DNA from 4 places in the Paenibacillus sp. FJAT-27812 genome. Region 2 is predicted to be linked to each of the others. Evidence: riboswitches for the same ligand, from Rfam matches in the RefSeq annotation. Region 2 holds a riboswitch; each other region holds the start of a gene.
What was found. Region 2 has a riboswitch for cyclic di-AMP ahead of ADU23_RS15715 (hypothetical protein). Riboswitches for the same ligand answer to the same signal wherever they lie in the genome.
Positions count from the first base shown of each region.

Region 1: another riboswitch for cyclic di-AMP. It lies ahead of ADU23_RS19890 (APC family permease); the one in region 2 lies ahead of ADU23_RS15715 (hypothetical protein).
Region 3: another riboswitch for cyclic di-AMP. It lies ahead of ADU23_RS00800 (TrkH family potassium uptake protein); the one in region 2 lies ahead of ADU23_RS15715 (hypothetical protein).
Region 4: another riboswitch for cyclic di-AMP. It lies ahead of ADU23_RS13545 (C40 family peptidase); the one in region 2 lies ahead of ADU23_RS15715 (hypothetical protein).

Region 1 covers NZ_LIGH01000001.1:4,799,271-4,803,614, reverse strand. Annotated here, with positions in the region: gene ADU23_RS19890 (APC family permease) at 1-1,674, opposite strand, end outside; cyclic di-AMP (ydaO/yuaA leader) riboswitch at 1,882-2,039, opposite strand; gene ADU23_RS19885 (VOC family protein) at 2,321-2,731, shown strand; gene ADU23_RS19880 (GIY-YIG nuclease family protein) at 2,894-4,000, shown strand; gene ADU23_RS19875 (NAD-dependent epimerase/dehydratase family protein) at 4,008-4,344, opposite strand, start outside.
Region 2 covers NZ_LIGH01000001.1:3,715,511-3,719,854, forward strand. Annotated here, with positions in the region: gene metE (5-methyltetrahydropteroyltriglutamate--homocysteine S-methyltransferase) at 1-64, shown strand, start outside; gene ADU23_RS15700 (hypothetical protein) at 182-457, shown strand; gene ADU23_RS15705 (hypothetical protein) at 557-982, opposite strand; cyclic di-AMP (ydaO/yuaA leader) riboswitch at 988-1,149, opposite strand; gene ADU23_RS15710 (hypothetical protein) at 1,195-1,623, opposite strand; cyclic di-AMP (ydaO/yuaA leader) riboswitch at 1,630-1,793, opposite strand; cyclic di-AMP (ydaO/yuaA leader) riboswitch at 2,189-2,387, shown strand; cyclic di-AMP (ydaO/yuaA leader) riboswitch at 2,482-2,653, shown strand; gene ADU23_RS15715 (hypothetical protein) at 2,772-3,173, shown strand; gene kdpF (K(+)-transporting ATPase subunit F) at 3,310-3,375, shown strand; partial or broken gene kdpA (potassium-transporting ATPase subunit KdpA) at 3,395-4,344, shown strand, end outside.
Region 3 covers NZ_LIGH01000001.1:179,892-184,235, forward strand. Annotated here, with positions in the region: gene ADU23_RS00795 (potassium channel family protein) at 1-447, opposite strand, end outside; gene ADU23_RS00800 (TrkH family potassium uptake protein) at 466-1,806, opposite strand; cyclic di-AMP (ydaO/yuaA leader) riboswitch at 1,893-2,097, opposite strand; gene ADU23_RS00805 (CPBP family intramembrane glutamic endopeptidase) at 2,344-3,972, shown strand; gene uvrC (excinuclease ABC subunit UvrC) at 3,941-4,344, opposite strand, start outside.
Region 4 covers NZ_LIGH01000001.1:3,220,708-3,225,051, forward strand. Annotated here, with positions in the region: gene ADU23_RS13530 (heavy metal translocating P-type ATPase) at 1-566, opposite strand, end outside; gene ADU23_RS13535 (copper resistance D family protein) at 739-1,815, opposite strand; gene ADU23_RS13540 (ArsR/SmtB family transcription factor) at 2,000-2,365, shown strand; cyclic di-AMP (ydaO/yuaA leader) riboswitch at 2,551-2,689, shown strand; gene ADU23_RS13545 (C40 family peptidase) at 2,693-3,169, shown strand; gene ADU23_RS13550 (ABC transporter permease) at 3,682-4,344, shown strand, end outside.

The DNA.
Region 1 (4,344 bases), 1.1 Mb from region 2:
ATGATCGGTCTCTCCCGTTTTCCATTCAATCGTATCAATAAACCGCATTAGCGGCCTAATGATGCTCCGATAGCTGGAACGAAGCACAATGAGCCGAACGCCAGGGTTCCATTCCTCCCACTTCTTCTCCATGCGTTCAATGTCTTCGTCATCGAAGCCCACATATACGGCAACCACGTTATCGGTTAGCGATTTGGCATAGCTGAGCGAGTGATTAACGACACGTGTTATGCCCGCTACGGGAACAACAATCGTACTGCCTTTTATGACCGGCTTATCATTTGCCATATTGATCCGCAGCTCATCAGCCATATTCCGGTAATGACGGTGGATACCATAGAAAATAAAGATGACGATCGGCAGGAAAATAAACACCATCCAAACGTGGCTAAACTTCGTAATGATGAAGATCAATGTGATCGCAAGCGTCGTCAGCATTCCAATCGTGTTAATAACAAACCGCGATAGCCAGCCTTTTGGCTTCAACTTCAACCATCTTACCATCATCCCAAGCTGGGATAGGGTGAACGGAATAAACACGCCTACCGCATAAAGCGGAATTAAATTTTCGGTATTGCCATGAAAGGTTATAACAAGGAGTGCGGATAGGATTCCTAAAATGATAATGCCGTTTGAAAATCCCAAACGAYCCCCGCGAGCCATAAACATATTTGGCATATATTTATCTTTAGCCAGCATAAAGGCAAGCAGCGGGAATGCGGCGTAAGCCGTATTGGCTGCGAGAAATAAAATCAGAGCGGTTACTGCCTGTATCCCGTAATAAATGACTCCTCTGCCGAATGTGGCATTGGCGATTTGCGATACGACCGTTTCTTTCTCGCTCGGGACAATGCCATACCAGTAGGCTAGCAAACTAATGCCGATAAACATTGCGCCAAGAATAGTCCCCATCATAATAAGCGTCTTTGCCGCATTCCGGTCAGCAGGCTGTTTAAAGTTAGGAATCGCATTCGACATCGCTTCAACGCCAGTAAGCGCTGAGCAGCCGGAGCTGAACGCTTTTAACAACAAAAACAAACTAATATTCAAGACCGCCGAGCCCATCTCCGGCACAGCCGCATGAATGCCGCCTGCTGCATATTTGATCATTCCGGAAATAATAAGCACAAATATTGCGATTACAAACAAATAGACAGGCATGGCGAGGACGGAAGCGGATTCCGTAATTCCCCGCAAATTGATAATCGTCAGCACCAGAATCATCACTAACGCAATGCTGACTCTATGATCATGAAGCGATGGGAAGGCCGAGGTAATGGCATCCGTTCCAGCCGACGTGCTGACAGCGACAGTCAGAATATAATCAACAAGCAGCGAGCCGCCCGCCAGCAAACCAGTCGAGACGCCTAAATTGTCTTTGGCAACGATATAGGCACCGCCGCCTGTCGGGTAAGAAAATATCGTTTGGCGATACGATAAAATTAAAACTAATAATAGACCGAGCACAGCCAGCGAGATCGGAATCGAATACCACACTGCCGCAAATCCGACAGCCATTAACACGATCAAAATCTGCTCTGTACCATAGGCAACCGATGACAGCGCATCGGAGGATAATACAGCTAACGCCTTAAGCTTGCTTAGCTTCTCGCCTTCAATTTCCGCGCTTTTCATCGGGCGTCCGATTAATAACCGTTTAAATCTGCTAACCATGAAGATGCCCCATTTCAATTCATTGGATGATAATCTTTACGTCCTTGGAGTACATTCTCCCTTTAGCATGTTCGCATGTTCATTTGTTATGCACCCTTTTCATCCAACGCTCTAACAGAAGGCCAATCCTAAAATGGACAAAAAAAGCCGCAGGAAAGTAAGGACTTTCCCACGGCTTCTCCAAAAAATATCGGTAGGCACGCGAATAATTCCTCTTCTGGACGCTTACGAGGTTAGCTGACGGATTCGGGCGCAAAAGTCGCCCTAAACTTCGTAAATGAAGTTATTCACCCCTGAGATTAGATCGTATGATCAGCACTCTATGGTTTCCCCGCTTCTTTTTCAGAACTCAGCGATTAAGGTTTATATGCTATACAAGATATCGTGATTGATCTCGTTTTGAATCATACTCCTTCCAAAAAATATTGTAAAGGAACATAAATAATCGAATTGATTTCAAATCCCGCTATATGAATCCATTTAAACGCTTACATCCCATACAATCTTTTCGTATCGCTCTTATGCTCTCTATCTCAATAGCAATTACCCGTTCAACATAGCAATCCGTAAGAAACCTAGGTCAGTTCGGTATGATAATATGAAAGAAGGATAACTTCTCAATATGCGGAGGAAAGGATGTAGTACAATGGCTAAATATACAACCTTTATCAAGTCGGAGGATGCTAGAGCGCAAGCCGAGTTTTATATCCAGGCATTAGGCGGTGAGATCCAGTCTCTGATGACGCACGGGCAATTGTCAAACGCCAGCGATGAGCTGAAGGACAAGGTTTTGCATCTCTGTGTACGGGCTGGAGGCGTTAATTTCTTCATGTCGGATTCCGTATTTGAGCCGCTAGTTAGAGGAAACAACGTTCATCTGGCACTTGAGTTCAAAACGGAATCTGAAGCACGGCAAGCCTTCGACAATTTAGCAGCAGGCGGCCATATTAGCCAACCGTTGGAGCCGGTATTTTGGGGTTCATTATACGGTGAAATCGAAGATAAATTCGGAATCAAATGGATGATAACTACAGCGCAAGAAGTGAGCCAAGCCTGATTCAATCCACCATTTATTTGCTTCTTTGAGGAGGTCGGCCATCAATCTGGTCGGTCTCTTTTTGCTTTGGAGCTAAAATAAAACAAGGGTTTGTCCCCGGAGGTGTCGAATAGTGCCCATGATGGTTCATTCTATAGCATACGATTAGGAGGATGGCGAATCATGTCGTTCTTATTCAAAGCCAGCGATTACCCGCAAAGCCCTGGCTGTTATCTCATGAAAGATGCTGACGGCCGTATTCTCTATGTCGGCAAGTCCAAAAATTTGCGGAGCAGGCTGCGCTCTTATTTTACTAAAAATCATACGCTTAGAAAAATAACCCAGCTCGTTGATGAAATATCATCGATTGAGGTTGTGCTTGTAAATAACGAATCAGAGAGCCTGCTGCTTGAAAACAATTTAATCAAAATACATAAGCCACCCTATAATCGTGCGTTAAAAAAAGACAATAGCGGCTATGCTTATTTGCAGCTTACAGCAGACCCCCTGCCTCGGCTCGATGTTTATTACCGTAATCGGAAACGAAGTCAGACCGCCGCTGCTTCCGCTTCCCTTCCCTTGCATCGTCTGGGTCCCTTCAAAAGTGCCCGCTTTCGCGACGCTTTGCTCGAATTCGTAACGGAGCATTACGGCCTCCGCACCTGCAAAACGATGCCCAAGCAGGTATGCCTGCTGTACCATATCGGCAAATGCAGCGGGGTCTGTGAAGGCAAAATTTCCAAAAGTGAATATTTGGAGCATACCAGGCAGGCGTCCGAGCTTCTCGCTAATCGTGGGCAAGGCTTGATCGAAACGCTTTATGCGAAGATGGAGGCTTATGCGGCAAAAATGGAGTTTGAGAAGGCGCAGCAGATGCTGCTAAGCATTCGCAATCTGGAGCAGGCATCTGACAAGCAAATCGTCGATCGTGAGGCGGCCATCGATCAAGATGTGCTTTACTTCGGGGAAACGCATGTGCTGGTAGCTAAGGTTCAAGAAGGCATGCTGCGGGATTTTCAAATGTTGGAACTTAAATCTGCGGATGTAGAAACAGCTTATGACCAGTTCATTATGACGCGTTACGCCGAGAATAGCCCTGATGAATTGATTGTGAACGTCATAAATGACCAGAAGCTTGTGCGTGCAGCCATTAGAGGAAAAACGAAAAAGCTGCTCACCATTACACAGCCGAAGCGCGGGCTAAAATTCGATTTGCTCCAGCTGTGCAAATACAACTATGACTATCGAATCGAGCGGCTTCGCTGCGGGCAGGAACAGCCGGTCCCTTAAAATCGCTTTATTTTTGAGCAACCTTAGCCATATCCCTGCTCTCCAAGATGGAAGTTTCATATCCTCTGCTCACGATGTGGATCATTGCTCTGCCAAGCTCGCTGAGTGTGATGACATGCCTTGGAATAAGCCGGCGCAGGACGGGGTACAACCACGTAAATGCACCATAAAAACGATGGGCATTTTTCAAGCCTTTAGTCGGATGAATGTAGCCGGGACGGAACATATATGCGCTTTTGAAAGGCAGCTGCAGCAGGTGGTTTTCCGTTTTTCCCTTCACCCGGGCCCACATGCTTCTCCCTTGTTCCGTTCGATCCGTTCCCCCGGCAGTCACGTAACAGAAA
Region 2 (4,344 bases):
GCGCAACATGATGCTGGCAACGTACAAAGTTAGAGAGCAGCGTGCCGCATTAGCATCGATCTAAGCTTATCGACCGGAAACAAAGAAGCCCGTGCCTCTCTGAGGAGAGCGCGGGCTTTTCGTGCTGAGTAAGGGGACAAGCGATCCTTCATGTATTAAAATAGGAGTGAATTCAGTATGCTTGGAGAGGGTCGTCATAACGGTAGCGGAATTCACTGGGAGTGCCTATGAAGACTTCAATGATCCGTCCGCTGTTGACATAGATAAGGTATTAGAGGACTTGAATGACTCTTTGTCGATTGAGCGCTACTCGGTGGAAGAAGCGATAAAAGAATATCTTGATGTGGTCAGATTCAGCCATGACCGTTATGTGGAGGCGACAAGGTGGCATGCGGATGTTATCATCAATGGTTCGCAAAGTACTAATTACGGAGAAGGGCAGCCAGATGCTGCTTGACCGGGCATTGCAGAAGCTGAGGACATAGCAGGCAAAAAGCAAGACAGTCCAGAACCTAGTTGCTTGTTCTGGACTGTCTTTTTTTTGCAATAAAATCATTTAATCCAAAGAAACATAGGAGACAGAGCGTTGACGCAAAACAGATTCTTCAAGATCGCTGTTGTACGGAGACGAATCGGCGGAATGTGCGAGAACATGATTGACTGCAGAGGCGAATAGGTCGAGAATACGTCCGTCCTCATCCGTTTTGTCGTATTGGAAATGGTGAAGCGGCGGAAGAGGGACGCTGCCGATAAAGCTCTGAAGCAGATCGCTCCAACGTTCCAGGTCAATCGAATCCTCGGTATCGCTAGCAAACAGCTCGCTCCATCCGAATCCTTGATTGCTTGTTAAACGAAGGCAAATGCGATAGCCTGCAGAATCGACTGCGAGAGCAGGGATGACGAATAGCTCGATTCGTGTGACGGATAAAGAAGGGGTCTGTTCCGTGAAATGGTGCAGATGGTTTGCACAATTGGTCAACATGAATAAATCTCTCCTTTGCTCGCTTACGAGGTTAGCTGTCGGATTCGGGCTAGAGAGAATGCCCTACCAGGATTACAAGTCCCTGGATTCACCCCTTGCGGGACGTTAGTTAACGTTCGCGTTGGTTCCCCCGTTTTTTCAATCGAAAAATTCAGCGTTAATATTGTACTCTTCATTATATTCCTTAATTGCTTATCTGTAAATCTTTTGATTTAAAACAATGAAATGTATGAGATTGCTTGTTTGAATAAAACAGCCTCATCCCAGTCATGATTACGGAATGGACAAAATGAGTGAGTACCGACTAAGCCCGGTGCCGCGGCAGCAAATAAATGCACAAGGCGCTCGTCCTTAATCATGGAATTCCGCTGGAGCAGGGAGGGCGCGGCGAGAGGGAAGATGCCGATGAACCGAAGCAGCATGCTGCTCCATCTAGTCCAGTCGCATGGTTTTTCGGATCGTTTTATAAATAATTCACTCCAGCCCAAGCCTATGTCGCTCGTCACCTTGAGACAAATCCGGTAGCTGGAAGGCTCGGGCAAAACGGAGGGCAGAACAAACATTTCGATTCGTTTGATCATAATAGAGTCTGCAGGCTGCGCTGCTAGTTTTTCTGAAAAAATGTCTGCTTGCGTGGTCATTCAATAATCTCTCCTCAAATTCGCTTGCGAGGTTAGCTGCCGGATTCGGGCTAGAGAGACGCCCTACCGAAGCGAATTGGCTTCGGTTTCACCCCATGCGAACAAGCTGTTTTGCCGTCCGCGATTGGTTCCCCCGCTTTTTCAAATGAAAAATTCAGCGATAATAGTTAGCCTAAATCGGCTTGCCGTCTATAGTAAACCCGATTGTGATTATTGTAAAACAGTGGTATTTCGGGATTGGGCATCGTAAAGCCATTTTGCAAGATATACAATCATTTATGCAGTAAAAACAGCTTCATTCACCGAAAAACTCGTTCATCCTCTTCTAATCTCTCCTTTTGAAAAATCTGATAATTCGCACTGATAAACGGTGGTTGGGTGAATGACACTATTTTCGAAAATAGGAGTAAAGCGTAGAAATAGTGAGATATATCGAGATCGAATTCTATGTAAGCGCTGCGAAACGTTCTGCAGGGCTGAAATTAGCTAAATTCGCCAGCGGACTCTCTTTACAGTGTCAATAGCGAGGAGTAAGATTCGATACAGGATTTACTAATAAGTTTCGATTTACTGATCGCTGAGTTTCCGTGAATGCGGAAAACGGGGGAACCACTAAATAAGCTTTGCGCATGTTCGATGTGAGAGTCGAACGGCCGCAGAGCAGGGGTGAATCTTTGACAGGTGCCATGGACACCGGTCAAAGTAGGGCGACTCTCACCGCCCGAATCCGACAGCTAACCTCGTAAGCGTGGACTTGGAGAGGATTGATGAAACTTGTGATCGATTAAAGTCGACCACAGAGTGTCATAGGCCTCTGTGGTTTTTTACTGCCCAAAAACGGGGAAATTGCTAGAAAATGGTTAAAATTTACTGAATCCTGCACCAGCAGGAACGGGGGAACCAACGAAGCATAAGGCGTGTAAGCACGCTTGCTGCTTCATGGGGTGAATCGCTTGGCAGCAGCCAGGCGTAGGGCAACTCTCAGGCCCGAATCCGACAGCTAACCTCGTAAGTGTACTCGAGAGGGGCAACAGCCATCGCGCTTCCCGCGGCTTATTTTAGCTGCGGGGTATAAGAAGCCGCGGGATTGGTACCTCTTATCCCAAGGCTTCTTTTTTGTTGCTATTTTTGCCAAATGGAGGATACGGGTGTTGGTAGAAGAGCATATTATCGTTGCGGGGTTCAACGAATCTGGCAAATCATTTATACGGACGTTAATGTTTCATCAAATGAAATTTATCGTGTTGACAAATAGCAAGCAGGAGGAGAAGCTGCTTCGCAAGCAGGGGATCATGAACGTTCATTACATCAATACGAATGATCGCCAAAGCTGGCAGCCGCCGCATTATCCGATTCGTGAAGTGTTCATATTCGAGAGCAGCTTCGCGCTTAGCTGCCGCTTCGTCCATTGCTGCCGGATATGGACGGCCAAGCCGATCTACGTGATCACGCAGCAGTGGAATCCGCGGGCGATTTATAAAGGGCTGGGCGCAGACCATATCGTATATTCTCAAAACGGCGAAGTCGGTTTTCTATTAAGCCACAAATAATACAGGAGGAAAACAATATGCTAGATGTTTATATGATCGTCGCTTTGCTGGCTTGCTTCGGTTTATTTTACGGGTTTTTAGCTTGGTGCGGCAGCGTTGTCGACCAAACGGGGGGCGAAAGCCAATGATCATCGTAATGGCAATGGCCTTGTTTGTTTTCGTTTATCTCGTATATGCCTTAATTCATCCGGAAAAGTTTTAGTGGAGGAGGATTACCTACAATGGATATTTTGCAATTGCTGATCGTCATAGCGATTCTGATATTGCTAGTAAAACCGTTAGGCACCTATGTCTATCACGTGTTCTCGAATGAGCAAAATCGGTTAGACAAGGTGTTCGGAGGCTCTGAGCGGCTGATTTATAAAATTATTGGTTTAAAACGGCGCGAGGGCATGAGCTGGAAAATGTACGCCCTTAGCTTTATCGCAACCAATATTATATTGGTAGCTTTCAGTTATTTGATTCTGCGTTTGCAAAACGCGCTTCCGTTTAATCCAAATGGGATGGGAAGCATGGAGCCGACGCTTACCTTTAATACGGTCATCAGCTTTATCACAAATACGAACCTGCAGCATTACAGCGGAGAGAGCTCCCTATCGTATTTCTCTTCATGATGATGATGTTTACGTCAGCGGCAACGGGCTTCTCGGTGGCGATTGCCTTTGTCCGCGGCATTACAAGCAAAGGGAAAACGATCGGTAACTTCTTCGAGGATTTCGTCAAGGCACATACGCGGATCTTTCTTCCGGTATCCTTTGTTATTACGCTTGTGCTCGTGGCCCTTCATGTGCCGCAGACACTTGATCCAACCTTGACGGTCAAAACGTTAGAGGGCGCGATGCAGCAAATTGCAATCGGTCCTGTCGCTTCACTGGAATCGATCAAGCATTTGGGGACGAACGGCGGCGGATTTTTTGGCGTCAACTCGGCGCATCCCTTTGAAAATCCAAATCCTTTGACAAACGTCATCCAAATTTTATCGATGTGGGCATTGCCGGCATCACTGCCGTATGCGTTCGGCTTATTCGCCAAAAACAAAAAGCAGGGCTGGGTCGTATTCGCTGCGATGATGTGCCTGTTCCTCGTGTTCTTGAGCGTAGCGTACACGTCAGAGAAAACAGGCAATCCAGCGATGAGCGCGCTTGGCATCGATGCTTCGCAAGGCAGTATG
Region 3 (4,344 bases), 3.5 Mb from region 2:
CGTATATTCTTTGGATAGCTCTATATAGTCAAGCAGATTGGGAGAAACAAGCTGATGCGCAACACGGATACCCATATCCCGCTCCGGATACACGACACGGTCTACGCCGATCTTCTCAAGCACGCGGCCATGCAGCTCGCTCATCGCTTTCGCAACAACCTTCTTGACCCCTAAATCCTTAAGCAGGATGGTCGTTAAAATGCTTGCTTGAATGTCATCGCCAATGGCGACGACGCCGCAGTCAAAGTTGCGCACGCCAAGCGAACGAAGCGTTTCCTCGTCCGTACAGTCCGCAGATACCGCATAGGTCAGAACGCCGCTCATTTCCTGAACGGCCTCCTCGTCCTTATCGATGCCAAGCACCTCATTGCCTAGCTCGATGAGTTCTCTGCCTAAGCTTGAGCCAAACCTTCCTAAACCTATTATGACAAATTGTTTCTTCTTCATACCCACTTGCAGCTTCCCCTATCCAATCGTAATTTTGCCTTCAGGATGCCGGTACAATTCTTTTTCTGTGCGAGGCCCCAGCGCGTAAGCTAATGTCAATGGCCCAAGCCGTCCGGCAAACATCGTTAATGCAATGACTATTTTCCCTACTGTGCTGAGTTCCGGGGTGACGCCGATCGACAATCCTACCGTACCGAACGCAGAGGTTGCTTCAAATAATAATTTAATGAACGCCTGATCCTCTGTCATTGACAAGGTCATCGTCACAATAATAACTAAACCTAACGAGATTAATGTAATCGTCAGCGCCTTGAAAATTCTGTCTTTGCCAAGCCGGTGCCGGAACATGACAATATCCTCGCGACCGCGAATCATCGCAATAACCGCTCCGACCAGCGTCGTAAAGGTTGTGGTCTTGATGCCGCCGCCTGTCGAGCCCGGCGATGCGCCGATAAACATCAGGATGATCGTAAAAAACATCGTCGCTTGCCGCAAAGCCGTATAATCAAGCGTATTGGCTCCTGCCGTCCGCGGCGTGACCGACTGGAAGAAGGAGGATAAAATTTTGCCTCCCCAATCCAACGAGCCAAGCGTCTTCGTATTGGAAAATTCAAATATAAAAATCACGATAGTGCCTACTGCAATCAAGGCTCCCGTCATCGACAATACAACCTTGCTGTGCAGCGACAGCCTGCGGTTTTTGCGGTACTCCATCAGATCCGACATGACAACAAAACCCAATCCGCCGGTTATAATAAGCATCATTGCCGCTATATTAACAATGGGATCCGATACATACATCGTTAAGCTTCTATAGCCGCCAAAAATATCGAATCCCGCATTGTTGAACATAGAAACCGCATGGAATGCGCCAAAAAACAACGCTTTGCCAAAGGGCATATCGAACGCAAACCGGGAGGAGAATAACGTGAACCCCACAAATTCTATCGCAAGCGAATATACAATGACCCGTCTAATAAGCCGAACGATGCCTTCCATGCTCGATTGATTCATCGCTTCCTGCAGCAACAGCCTCTCTCGCAATGAAATTTTTTTGCGCAGCACTAGCGCAACCAGCGTGGCCATCGTCATAAAGCCAAGTCCGCCGAGCTGAAATAGACACATGAGAATGACCTGTCCGGGGACGGAGAAATATGTACCCGTATCTACGACAACCAGCCCCGTTACGCATGTCGCTGACGTCGCCGTGAACAGCGCATCGATGAACGGCAGCCTCTCGCCGCTTGCCGATGCAAATGGCATGGATAATAATACGGCACCTAGTAAAATAATAAGCGCAAATCCGCTAACCAATATGCGCGGCGGCGACCACTTGAGCACATTCCAATCTATCTTCATCCGCTACCTTCTTCTTTTGTTTTATCATAATTGCTTGTTTTTAAGCATAAAAAAAAGCACTGGAAACTCAAGTGCTCTGTGCGATGAGTCCTGTTCCAATACGCCTACGAGGTTAGCTGTCGGATTCGGGCCTGGACAGGCAGCCCTATTCGGCGGCAAGAGATCATGCTCCTCCGCTAAAATTCACCCCATGCCGCCAAATTTGAACCGCTTTTGCTTGCAGCTTGTTCCACTCATTTGACAACTTTATGGTTCCCCCGTTTTCCTTAGGAAATTCGGCTGTGCTATTCAATTTAGTATGACGTTAACGATTATAATCCCAAATCAGTCCCGATATAAAGGTGATAGATATGACAAAAGGGACGATATTTGCTCAAATTAGGGCAATGGAATGAAGCAGCAAGCTCCAAGCTTGCTGGACATCGTTATTTCGCTGTTTCTTGTGTGCAAGCGGTCATCTCCATTGGATAATTCAGGGATTAATATGTTAATGTATTGTCATAAGCTACTCATTATAAAGACAGTAGGGGTGAATCCATGATTGATTCTATCAAGCCTAACGAATGGAAACGTTTTTTATGGGCAGCGATTGCTTGCTTTATTATTTATGCAGCCGTAGACATCGCTCCCATGTTCGCATCCATCGCATCCGGCGAATTAAACACAAAGGTAATTGAGAAGTCGACCGCTGAGAGCCGCGCGGCCGCTTTCGCGGAGAAACAGACAGGACTGACGGTGAAATCGGCTAAAGCCGTCCACCAAACCGATAAAATCATGAACGGTTATTTATCCAAAAATAAACTGACCAAAACGTATGCTGACAAATACGACTCTAGTTTCCCGACAGATACGTTCCAAGTTGATTTGAAATTTATTGGCGGCGGCAGCGGCTTCGTTTACGTACATATGCAAAGCGAAAAAATTGTGGCATGGCGTTTTCTAATCGATGGCGAGGAGCTGTCGGACGCAGATAAAACGAAGGAAGCTATCGCTTTCCTAACGAATCAAAGCTTCAGCGGGGTTGAATTTCAAGGCAATCAAATATTGGACAACGGAGATTGGCAGGGCCAGCCAAAAACGGATTATGCCATTAAGGACGCAAAATTAACGATCCATATCGACGCGCGAACCGTTGATGGGCGCACGGTCATAACCAAATATAAGCCCGCCTTTGCCGCCCCGGATGATTATGTCAGCTATGTGAAAAATCAAGACAAAATAGCTGGTTTCCTTACCGGCTTCGGTTACTTGTTCATGAGTTTCGTTCTGTTCATCTTGGCGATCATCTATGCCGTTCTGTACCGGAAATTCACTTCCTTCAAATATGGAATCATATTGACCATCATTTACTTTATCACCTATATCATCATGAATCTGAATGTGCTTGACGGCATTCGGGCCTCGATGGGCGAGGCTGATATGGCCGGAGCGACTACGACGGTTACGGCTGTCGTAACGGTGCTGCTAACCATTCCAATGGCCGGCGCGATTTATATTTCATTAATCGCAGGCGATGGCTTATGGAAGGCACAGGGCCGCGCATTATGGCCGCGCTTCGGGCAAAAAGGCTATGGTGACCATGTATGGCGCAGCGTTGGCCTCGCCTATTTATTCGCGATTATTTTGTTCGCGCTGCAATCCGTCATCTTCATCGCTTTAAGGCTGACCATTGGCACCTGGGATACGTCGGACGCTACGCAGTCTCCTTACAACATGAGCATTTTATGGCTCATGCCAGTGCTTGCTTGGGCGGCTGCGATTTCGGAGGAAGCTGTCTTCCGCTTCTTCGGTATCGGATTATTCCGCAAATGGTTCAAAAATACGTTTGCCGCAGCGCTGCTTCCAACCTTCTTCTGGGCGCTCGGACACGTCATGTATCCGTTCTATCCGTCCTCGACAAGATTGATCGAGCTGATGATTATCGGGCTCATATTCAGCTTTATTTTCGTCCGATACGGCTTGATTACGTCCATGTTCACCCATGCGATCTTCAACAGCGTAGCGGTCGGATTATCGCTGCTGACGATTGGCACAGCGCCAAATATCATCTCGGCGATCTTCTTCTCGGTGCTGCCGGTGCTGATTGCCTTTGTTCTCAAATATTTGAGCCACAAAAAAGAGAAGAAGCCGTCTGTTACGACGACTCCTCCCCTAGAGCAGCTATAATTTGCGAAGCTAGTTTATCACCAATAGATAGGGGCCGAAAGTCTTCGACTGAGGCCTCTTTTATTTTTTTGATCGAGCCAAAATGTTTCAGCAGAAGCTTGCGTCGCTTCTCACCGATGCCCGGAATCGAGTCAAGCTTCGATTCGACCATAGACTTGCCGCGCTGCTCGCGGTGGAACGTTATCGCAAATCGATGCACCTCGTCTTGAATGCGCTGCAGCAAATAAAACTCTTGGCTGTCTCGCGGCAAAGGTACGATCTCGGCAGGATCACCCGTCATAAGCTGCGCCGTTTTGTGCTTCGCATCCTTCACGAGGCCGCATACCGGAATGAATAAACCAAGCTCATTCTCCAGCACATCAAGCGCCGCCG
Region 4 (4,344 bases), 490 kb from region 2:
TCATTAAGCCCAAATAAAATGGCAACGAGCGTAGCTTCCTTCCATTCGCCAATGGCAACCGCGCCAATTAATGCAATCGTCATTAACGTATCGATATTAAATTTTAGTTTGAATAGGTTTTTGAGTCCGCGGAAAAAGGTGGTGTAGCCGCTAATAATCGTCGCAAGCACGTACAAAATAATGACCGCTTGTTTGTCGAGTACGCCGTCAAGCAGCAATGCCGCGACATAAACAACGCCGGATGTAATGAGCAATTTCAGCATTTTCCCATTGCCGTCTTCATGGCTGTGGTCATGACCATGATCATGTCCATCATGCGTATGACCGTCATGATCATGGTGATTATGATTGTGCTCGGTATTTGATTCCGCGCTCGATTCGATGTAGGCATTGTCCGATTTTAAAATTTTTCTGACTTCGACCATGGAAATTTGCGGATTAACCGTTAATTTTCCTGAGTTATAGCTAAGCTTTGCATCATCGCCATGCTCCAATTGCTTGATCTCTTCCTCCATACGGAGGGCGCATCCGCCGCAGGACAGCCCCTTTATGCGATATTCATTCATACGTTAGCCTTCTTTCAAAATCAATATATGAATACTTGCTCATATAATATGCGAATCCAACATTTATGTCAAACTTATTCTCCCCAAATGTGACATAAAAACATAAAAAAACCATCGAGCTGTTTCTAAACAGTCCGATGGTATCATATTCGCAGGAAATGATCTCGTGCCTTTACTTAACAGATAAGAGTATACCGAGGAACGGAAGCAATATACCCATTAACATACTTGTGATAAATAGGCCGCGTTTTTCTCTTTTATATAGAGGAATCAGCATAGCCAGAGCAATGAGCCCGAGTGCGATCATCGCAAGCGGCGCAAAACCCCAGCTCCATTGCAGGTCTAAGGTTTGCATTTGGCCATGCAGCCGCTTAAATAACGGAGAAGGCGTCGGCAGCTCAAACTCGTCTTCATGCGGGGGCTCCTGTACGCCCATAAAGGCTGTAATGATAAGAACCGCAAGGGCTACAAACGTTTCAAGGCGAAGCCACCATAGCAGCTTGCGTTCATCTTTGCCATTATTCGTTAGCTTCGCCAGAAAACCGTTCATAAAGCCAAGAAGGAGAAGCGGCAGAAAGACAAGATGCTTGAGCAGAAGGGCTTCGCCGTAATTGATGCCCCATGAATTGATATATCCGTCAACGATAAGCGACATCATCACTAGCCCAGCGGCTATGATAAGCGCCATACTTACAATCGATAGCGGCGTAAACCAGCGGATAAAAGCGTTCCATCTCAGTTCGCCCCTTGTGAACCATGCTGCCAAGAGAAGCGTTCCAAGCCAAATCGATACGGCAGCGACATGGATGGATTGGGAGAGAAATCCCCATGTGGCGGAGAAACCGGTCGGGTGGCTTGCCCATCCGTGAGCAAGTATGCTGCATATCCAGGTGATGGCAAGCAGCCACTTGGTCCACTTATGCTGAAAGCCGCTTAATACCGTGATCATGTACATGACCGTACAGATGATAAGGTTCCAGATCCATGCGTTCCCGTAGTTGTAATCCTTTAATACGATGAGCAAAATTTGCACAAAGGACATATTTTCGGCAAAATCGCTGAGGACAATCGTTGTTCGTATGATTGACATAAACGAGAATAATGGAATGCCGAGAATCGCGTATTGGAATAAGTCCACTGGATATTTAATGGCTGGCTTTGAGCGGTCAGGAACGAATAAAAGACATATGTAACCGCCAGTAAAGGCAAAGGACAAATAAAGCAGTGTTTCGAAAAAGTAAATATACAAGGTTACCAGCTCCAAATTCCGTTTCGATGGTTAGTTTCTAAAGCATCATATCATAATTGGCAATAAATGAATGTATGCTCATATGACAAATGACCGAAAATTTGATATACAAGGATAGACTGCCTTAAACGTAATCTTTCTGATATAATGAAAAGTACGAATATAAAGGCGGTGGCAAAGAGAGATGGATCGAGTAGTGGAAGAACAATGCGACGATACTTGTTTAGGCACCGATATGAATCTGAATGTGTTAAATCAAGCAAAGCTGCAGGAGCAGACAGCGGTTGATTTGGCTGAGCTTTTTAAAGCGCTAGGTGATCCTACAAGGGTTAAAATGATACATGCTTTGCTGAACCATGAGTTATGCGTGCATGATTTATGCCTCGTACTCAGCATGGCGCAGTCCGCCGTTTCCCACCAGCTTCGCTATTTGCGCAATGTGAGAATCGTTAAGCGCCGCAAGGAAGGCAAGACGGTTTATTACTCCATTGATGATGACCATGTCAAAGAGATTTTTGTTCAAACCTTGAAGCATTTGGAGCACGCTTAAAAGCAAAGAGTAACTGTATGTAAATACGGATACTCTTTTTTTATCGGCTAGCTCGAGCACAGTTTTGGCATGAATAAATCAACTATTTGACAAACCAAAAGGAAAGATAATGAAAAATGAAAGGATTCTAATATAGATTTTGGAGGATTATGGCTGAAACAATCGAATTAAACTATACTATGTAGTCTATTTACGTGCCTAATTCTTTGTTTTTGTAAGAAACGGGGGAACCACCTAGGGTGAATTGCTCAAGGATTATCCTACAGCATAGGGATCTTCAACCGAACCCATAAGCTAACCTCGTAGGCAGCGAAGGGAGAAGCAGCTTTGAAAAGAAGTTTAGTCGTATTTTTATCCTGCATCATGTTATTGCTTGGCGGAGGGAGCGTGCTCGCTGAGAAGTCAGAGCGCTCGGTGCTTGACGCTTCAGTAGGCGATGTTATCGGAACTCCGTATAAATGGGGCGGCACAACGAATAAAGGATTTGATTGCTCGGGCTTTATTTTACATATTTTTAACCAGTTTGATGTGAAGCTGCCAAGAACATCCCAGTCTCAATCCGAGACGGGTACTGAGGTCAATAAAGATGAGCTGCGTGAGGGAGATCTTGTATTTTTTAATACAAGCGGAAAAGGAGTCTCCCATGCAGGCATTTACATAGGAGAAGGAAAGTTCGCTCATTCTTCTACAAGCAAAGGGGTTACGATTACGAAGCTGAGCGATAGCTATTATGAGAAGCGTTACGTAACGGCACGCCGAGTAATAACAGAGGATGCTTTTGCGGCAATGATGGAGTCGAAGTAAGGTGCCGCAGGTTATAACCGCAGAGGTTGAATAAGAGGCTGTGCAGAAGTTCATCGAACTTTTGCGGGGCCTCTTTTTTATGCCTTTTCAAAGTAGCGCAAGCGGCTGGCTAATTTGGAGGCGCTTTTTGAAGCTTTTTATGAAAACGCATACATGTCATTCTTGATTTCACCATTTTTGACTGTCCCGAAGGGGTGTCAGCCGCTTTAAATGCGATTGGTATATTTTGCGGATGCAGTAAAACCGGGGGTTTTCGGACAAAAATGACACATAATCGTTGTTGTCGGAATAGTCGGACTAGTTATTTTCCTTATATATCTTCATAAGAGTTATGCGCTTTCATGAAGATGGAAAACGACATATTTACGGGTTTTCCGTTTGTCGGCTATCGTTGTAATTGTAAGCGATAGCATTTGTGAAATCCTAATCGCCAAACACAAACAAGAACAATAATTACGAAACGGGGAAGGAGTGATTCTATGCAGGAGGTTAAACGTATTGCAACGGGCAGCATGCTGAAGCCGGGCAAGATGAAGAGCAGAGTGGGGAAAAGATTGTTTCAAAATTGGGAGCTGTATCTATTCATCGCCCCCGCCTTTTTCTACTTTCTTATTTTCTCTTATCTTCCGATGTATGGCATACAAATTGCGTTCAAAAACTTTATACCGACAAAAGGGATTTTAGGAAGCCCTTGGGTAGGTTTTGATCATTTTGTCCGATTTTTTGATTCTTATTACTTCTGGGACTTGATATGGAACACTTTGAGCATTAGCCTGTATGAACTGGCTATCGGGTTTCCGATTCCGATTATTCTGGCGCTTGCCTTCAATGAGATTAAGGGCGGCTTCTTTAAGAAGATGGCTCAGACCGTCACTTATGCGCCGCATTTCATTTCAGTCGTCGTTATGGCGGGTATGATCATTACGTTCCTGTCGCCTTCGTCAGGGATTGTCACGCACCTGCTTCAATGGCTAGGGTTTGACGCACCTGATTTTCTGACTGATCCGAGATGGTTTAAGACGATGTATGTGCTCTCAGGTGTATGGCAAAGCGCAGGCTGGGGTACGATCATATACTTGGCAGCGCTATCAGGCGTAGATCCAGGCCTGCATGAAGCAGCGATTATTGACGGAGCTTCACGGTTCCAACGGGTGCGTCACATTAATATTCCGACG